Regions from separate parts of the Dorea sp. BIOML-A1 genome, predicted to be linked through region 1. Evidence: riboswitches for the same ligand, from Rfam matches in the RefSeq annotation. Region 1 holds a riboswitch; the other holds the start of a gene.
What was found. A riboswitch is a leader RNA that binds a small molecule or an ion and turns the genes downstream of it on or off. The one in region 1 is predicted to bind FMN.
Positions count from the first base shown of each region.

Region 2: it holds a riboswitch for FMN, as region 1 does, so the genes downstream of both, ribD (bifunctional diaminohydroxyphosphoribosylaminopyrimidine deaminase/5-amino-6-(5-phosphoribosylamino)uracil reductase RibD) here and GT508_RS05320 (ECF transporter S component) in region 1, are expected to answer to the same signal.

Region 1 covers NZ_WWSA01000008.1:82,034-85,385, forward strand. The annotation lists gene ptsP (phosphoenolpyruvate--protein phosphotransferase) at 1-1,095, shown strand, start outside; FMN riboswitch at 1,140-1,308, shown strand; gene GT508_RS05320 (ECF transporter S component) at 1,456-2,085, shown strand; gene GT508_RS05325 (VOC family protein) at 2,709-3,077, opposite strand; gene tsaE (tRNA (adenosine(37)-N6)-threonylcarbamoyltransferase complex ATPase subunit type 1 TsaE) at 3,219-3,352, shown strand, end outside.
Region 2 covers NZ_WWSA01000026.1:48,874-52,225, reverse strand. The annotation lists gene ribE (riboflavin synthase) at 1-544, opposite strand, end outside; gene ribD (bifunctional diaminohydroxyphosphoribosylaminopyrimidine deaminase/5-amino-6-(5-phosphoribosylamino)uracil reductase RibD) at 526-1,662, opposite strand; FMN riboswitch at 1,827-1,941, opposite strand; gene GT508_RS10545 (EAL domain-containing protein) at 2,098-3,352, shown strand, end outside.

The DNA of each region.
Region 1 (3,352 bases):
CTTGCATTCGTAACCAGACTTGGATCTGCAAATTCACATACAGCAATCCTTGCAAGAACGATGAACATCCCGGCACTGATCGAAGTTGATATTAAAGAAGAGTGGAACGGAAAGATGGCGGTTGTAGACGGTTACACAGGAACATTCTACATTGATCCGGATGAAGAAACTTTAAAGAAAATGCAGGAAAAGAAAGAAGAAGACATCAAAGCAAGAGAACTTCTTCAGGAATTAAAAGGAAAAGAAGATATAACGGTAGACGGAAAACATATCAAATTATATGCAAATATCGGCGGTGTAAAAGATGTTACAAGTGTACTGGCCAATGATGCGGCCGGAATCGGTCTGTTCAGAAGTGAATTCTTATATCTGGAAGCGGATAATTATCCGGATGAAGAAGCACAGTTCCAGGCATACAAGACAGTAGCCGAGAACATGGCAGGTAAGAAGGTAATTGTACGTACACTGGATATCGGTGCGGACAAGCAGGTGGATTATTTCAACCTTGATCATGAAGAAAATCCGGCCATGGGATACCGTGCGATCCGTATCTGTCTGGACAGAAGAGATATCTTCCGTACACAGTTGAGGGCACTTCTTCGTGCAAGCGCATATGGTAACATTGGAATTATGTATCCAATGATCATTTCTGTAGATGAAGTGAAAGAGATCAAGAAGATCGTAGAGTCTATCAAAGCAGAACTGACAGAAAAAGGAATCGAGTACGGTGAAGTTGAACAGGGTATTATGATCGAGACACCGGCAGCAGTGATGATCAGCGATCTTCTGGCAGAGGAAGTTGACTTCTTCAGCATCGGAACAAACGACCTGACTCAGTATACACTGGCAATTGACAGACAGAACAGCAAACTTGACAACATTTATGATTCACATCATCCTGCAGTGCTCCGCATGATCCAGAAGACGATCGAAAACGGACACAAAGCAGGATGCTGGGTTGGTATCTGCGGAGAACTTGGAGCAGATATGACTCTGACAGAGACATTCCTTAAGATGGGAATCGATGAATTGTCTGTATCTCCGACATTTGTTCTTCCGATCAGAAAACTGATCCGTGAGATGAGCACAAAATAATAGTTGCATAGACGGATATGCCGTACTATAATATAGGACGAAAGAAGATTCTTCGGGGCAGGGTGTGATTCCCAACCGGCGGTAAAGTCCGCGAACTGGTCATTTGAAGAATTTCTGGTCAGAGATATCTGGACAGATGTTATCAATGTGATGATCAGCCGATCTGGTGAGATTCCGGAACCGACAGTAAAGTCTGGATGAGAGAAGGATGATATGATATTTACAGAATTATCAGAATGATATGATTGCCCCGTTGCCCTTTTGGGTGACGGGGTTTTTGTCTGAAATGTGAATATCGTATGGTTCAAAATAAGAAGTTTCTTCCTTTAGAATATAATTCAATTTAAAGGAGAAAGAAAGATGAGTACAAAAGTAATGACAAGACAAAATGAAAAAAACAGAAACAAAATCAGGACAATGGCACAGATTGGTATGTTATCGGCAATCGCAACAGTATTGATGCTGTTCGAAATTCCGCTTCCGTTCGCTCCGTCCTTCTATGAGATAGATTTCAGCGAAGTACCAATCCTGATTGGAAGCTTTGCAATGGGATCACTCGCCGGAGCGGCAATAGAACTTATCAAGATCTTACTGAACTTTGCAATCAACGGAACTATGACAGCGGGAGTCGGAGAAATCGCAAACTTCCTGATCGGCTGTTCACTGGTTGTGCCGGCCGCATTGATCTACCATAAGAAACATACCAGAACCGGAGCAGTAGCCGGAATGGCAGCGGGAACCGTATTCATGACAGTAGTCGGATGTTTTCTGAATGCCTTCGTATTACTACCGGCATATGCCAAAGCATTCGGTATGCCGATCGACGGCCTGGTTGGAATGGGAACTGCCGTAAACAAACATATCACAGACCTTAAGACTTTCGTGATACTGGCAGTCGGACCATTCAATCTGCTGAAAGGTATACTGGTATCTTTGATCGTGTTCCTGGTTTATAAAAAAATCAGTCCGATATTGAAGATGAATGCGTAATTTGGGATTTCATTTATTAACTGGGGAAGCGGCCTCTCGGTCCTTGAAGGAAACAATAGATAAGGCTTCTTGTTCAGGTTCCATACCATAAGAAACACTAAGAGAGTCAGAATCACCTAAAAGCAAAGGAACTACGCTCAAACTCGGCGTTCGCCTCAAACACGTTCGCTTCGTTCCTTTAACGGTGATTCTGACTCTCTAATTGTTTCTAACGGCATTCCACATTCACAATAATCCTTATCTATTGTTTTCTTCAAGTCGTGACTGGCAGCGGATGCTAATAAATGAAATGCCCGGAAGTGTAACCCGGTGGAGGCCACTACGGTTACGCACTTGTCATTTCATTCGTAAGGCATTTGATACACACGGAATAAAGCTTGGAAAGGTGTTCCAGTGAATGTGAAAGAGGCGTTGGTAATTCTTAAGGGACAAAATTCTGCGTTGGGTTTTCAAAATTTGACTGTCTGAGGCATATGCCGAGTTTCAAATTTTGAAAGCCTGCTTTTAGCAGAATTTTGCCCCTTTAGAATTGACCCGCCGATGGAACCTGAACAGGAACGCCTTTCCAAGCTTTATTCCGGTTCGGGTATCCACAGCCTTTCTGAATTAAATCCCAATTAAATTTATTCCGCCGGGCAGATTTCCACCCAATACCCATCCGGATCATTGATAAAATAGATACCCATCTCCGGGTTTTCAAAACAGACACAATCCATTTCTTTATGGAATGCCAGTGCCGCGTCCATATCATCTGTCTGCATTGCCAGATGAATTTCATTGTCTCCGAGATCGTAAGGTCTGTCCATATCGCGCAGCCATGTGAGCTCTAATTTGTGCGGGGTGGTATCATCTCCCATGAATACCAGCTTGAAGCTTCCGTCGGCAGCTTCTGTCTCTTTTGTAAGCTTAAGTCCAAGTGCTTTTTGGTAGAATTCGATAGACTTGTCAAGATCGGCAACGTTAATGTTATTGTGATAAAATGTGAATTTCATACGTTTTCCTCCATTATTGATAAAAATTAATATATTTAAGCTGTTATCAGAAAGTATATCATGAGTAGCAGAAGAAAAAAAGATGTGTTATACTTAAAGATACTGAATACAGTGATTTCAAAAAATGGAAAGGGAGAGCTTATGATAATAGAGACAAACAGTGAGAAAGAGACTTGGGATCTGGGATTTAGTCTGGGTGAAAAAGCCTGCGCAGGACAGGTGTATACATTGGTGGGAGATCTGGGTGTCGGGAAGACGATATTTACCAAAGGTCT
Region 2 (3,352 bases), on a different contig from region 1:
TCTCCAGATTCACCGAATCGCCCGGCACTTTTTCCAAAAGCGTCGTTTCTTCTCCTGTATGCGGGATAACCGATACCTGAAATCCCTCTTCCTCTACTTTTGCCACCGTCAGGCTGATGCCATCTATACAGATAGAGCCTTTTTCTACGATCAGATGTAATATCTGCGGCGATGTTCCAATAGATACCCAGATGGCATTCTCCTCTCGGGTCAGAGACCGGATCACACCGGTTCCGTCAATATGACCGCTTACGATATGTCCTCCAAATCTTCCGTCTGCAGCCATTGCCCGTTCCAGATTCACCTGACTTCCGACTTTACAACTTCCCAGACTGCTTCTCCTGATGGTCTCTGCCATCACATCTGCAGTAAATCCATCCGGCTGAAGTGATGTAACTGTCAGACACACTCCATTGACTGCGATACTGTCACCGATCTTCGTTCTTTCCAATACCTTCTTCGCCTTGACTGCCAGAACTCCCGACTCTCCGGTCAGCTGCATATAGCGGACCGATCCTTTCTCTTCTACGATTCCTGTAAACATGGCCCCTCCTGTTCTTTTTCACATACCTGACAGATTATCCTGATGTCTTCACCGATCCGGCAGATATCCGTACACTTCAGTTTCAATGCTTCTGATGGAAGTCCGATGCCGATTCCTTGCACCGGTGTCTTACTGTTCTTTCCGCCAAATAATTTTGGTGCGATAAAACAGTGTACCTCTTTTACAATTCCTGCCCGCAGTGCACTGTCGTTCAGCGTGCCCCCGCCTTCCAGCAGAATGCTGTCAATGCCCTCATTTCCAAGATATGTCATCAGCTTTTTAAGGTCTATCTGACCTTTTTCATCCGGACAGCAGACAGTATCCACGCCTTTCGCATGTAACCGTTCTATTTTTTCTGTTATTTCTTCGTTCCCTTCCCGTCCTGCATAAGCCACAATTGTCCGGTACTCTTTTGCACTTCTTACGATCTGGCTGTCAAGCGGTATCCTAAGACTGCTGTCGCATACTATTCTGACCGGACTTTTCCATCCTTCTACCCGGACATTCAACATCGGATCATCCGCAAGTACAGTCCCGATACCGGCCATAATACCCATATACCGGTGCCGCATATGCTGCACTTCCTGTCGGGCCGGTTCTCCTGTGATCCACTTCGATGCACCCGTCTTTGTCGCAATTTTCCCATCCAGTGTCATAGCATATTTCATCACTACATACGGTGTCTTCGTCGTAATATAATGGAAGAACACCGGGTTCAGACGGTCACATTCTTCCCGCATAAAATCCTGAACTACTGTAATTCCCGATTCACGCAATATCTGTGCACCTTTTCCTGCCACCTTTGGATTCGGATCCCTGGAACCAATCACCACTTTTTTAATCTTCTGTTCTATGATCGCTTCCGTACACGGCGGTGTCTTGCCATAATGACAGCATGGTTCCAGCGTAACATAGATTGTCGCACCCTCTGCCGATTCTGTAAGCGATGCGATTGCATTGCGCTCTGCATGAAGTTCTCCGCATTTTTTATGATAACCTTCCCCGATGATCCGGCCGTCTTTTACGATCACCGCACCTACCATCGGATTCGGATTCGTCCATCCTTCTCCCTTTTTTGCAAGCTGAATTGCCCGGAGCATGTATTCCTGATCCGTCATTTTTCTTCCTTCTTTCTTAGTTATACAAAAACCCCTGCAGGATACCTACAGGGGAAATGATCTGTTACATGTAACTGACAAATGATCTGTTAACCAAAAAAGCTCTGAAATGGATCACCATCTCAGAGCTCAGACACTACATTCATCTATTAAAATAACTGTACCATCATCTTCTCTCATCCAGACTATACTGTCGGCTCCGGAATCACACCGGATCATGCCTCTCGGCCCGCGGGCTTTACCGCCGGTAGGGAATCACACCCTGCCCTGAAGATTTCGTTTTTTTTTATCATAATACTTTATATATCATTTGTAAAGCAAAAGTTTGGAAATAGCAAGCTCCTTTTCACATTGATTTCATCTGCCAATTTTGTTATTCTATACGTATAGATTATTGTCACCTGAGAATACGTAGAATCTAAAGGAAATCAAATTATGAAAATAGAGAAAAAAATATGGCTCTCGTTGATCGCATCTGTCTTATTTGCCGTTATCTTTTCCATCTGGATATTCAGACAGGATACTGTTCGGAACGAACTGCCTTTTGATAACACCACCTCACTGAAAACAACAAGTTTTAAAACTGACGGTGCGAAAACAGAATCTGTGATCCTGTCCGATGAATTCCACTCGCAAAAAGCGATTCTTTTTCAGACTACTCATACCAATGCAGAAGTCTGGCTTGATGGGAAACTTATTTATCAATACGGAAATGAAAAACACACACCCAAATTCATGAAATCACCCGGCTTCTGCTGGCATATTGTAGACATTCCGGCAAACAGTGACGCCAAGAAACTGACCGTCAAAATCATTCCTGTATATCAGGGTTATTACGGAACCCCGGTGCATCTTTTTCTGGGTACGAGGGGCGATTGTATTCTGAAGATTCTCAGCCAGAGTCTAGGAATACTGATCCTCAGTTGCGGTGTTTTATTTTTTGGATTTCTCTCTCTGGTATTGTATATTGCAGTGATTCGTAAGAAACAGGAGGATTTTTCCGAAGAAACATCTAAAATATTCCTGAATCTTGGAATCTTCTCCCTGTTGATTGCCTTATGGTCCCTGAATCAATGCGGTTTCCTGCAATTTTTAGTCCCGGATGGAAGAACACTGTATTTTATTGACTTCTTTACATTTTATCTCTTTCCTGTTCCGTTTAATTTCCTTTTGTATGATATTTGCAAAAGTAAATTCCAAAAAGGTGCCCTGTTCCTGTCTGTTTCTTATCTGATCAATATGGGCGCAGCCGTCCTTCTTCAGTGTATGGGAATTGTCGATATCTTCCTGATTCTTCCGATCACGCATCTGATCATGTTTGTGAATGCAGCATATACGATCGGACTGATCCATTACGAGGCAAAACAGCTTGGAAACGAACTTGCCAGAAAGTTCAGATATCCAATGTACCTCATTATGTGTTTTTCCTTATCGGAACTATTGGTTTATTATATCCGCAGATTCCAGCAGACATCTATATTCCTTCCGCTTGGGACCCTGCTGTTTATCCTTATGCTGATCTGGATTCAGGTATCGCAGTATTATGAACAGTGTATCCAGAAGCAAAAACTGATCTACTTCCAGAAACTGGCAAATATAGATATGCTCACCGAAGCCATGAACCGGAATGCCTATGAAAATATGATCCGTTATCTGGACGAGCAGGAGCTGGAATTACATACAACCGGAG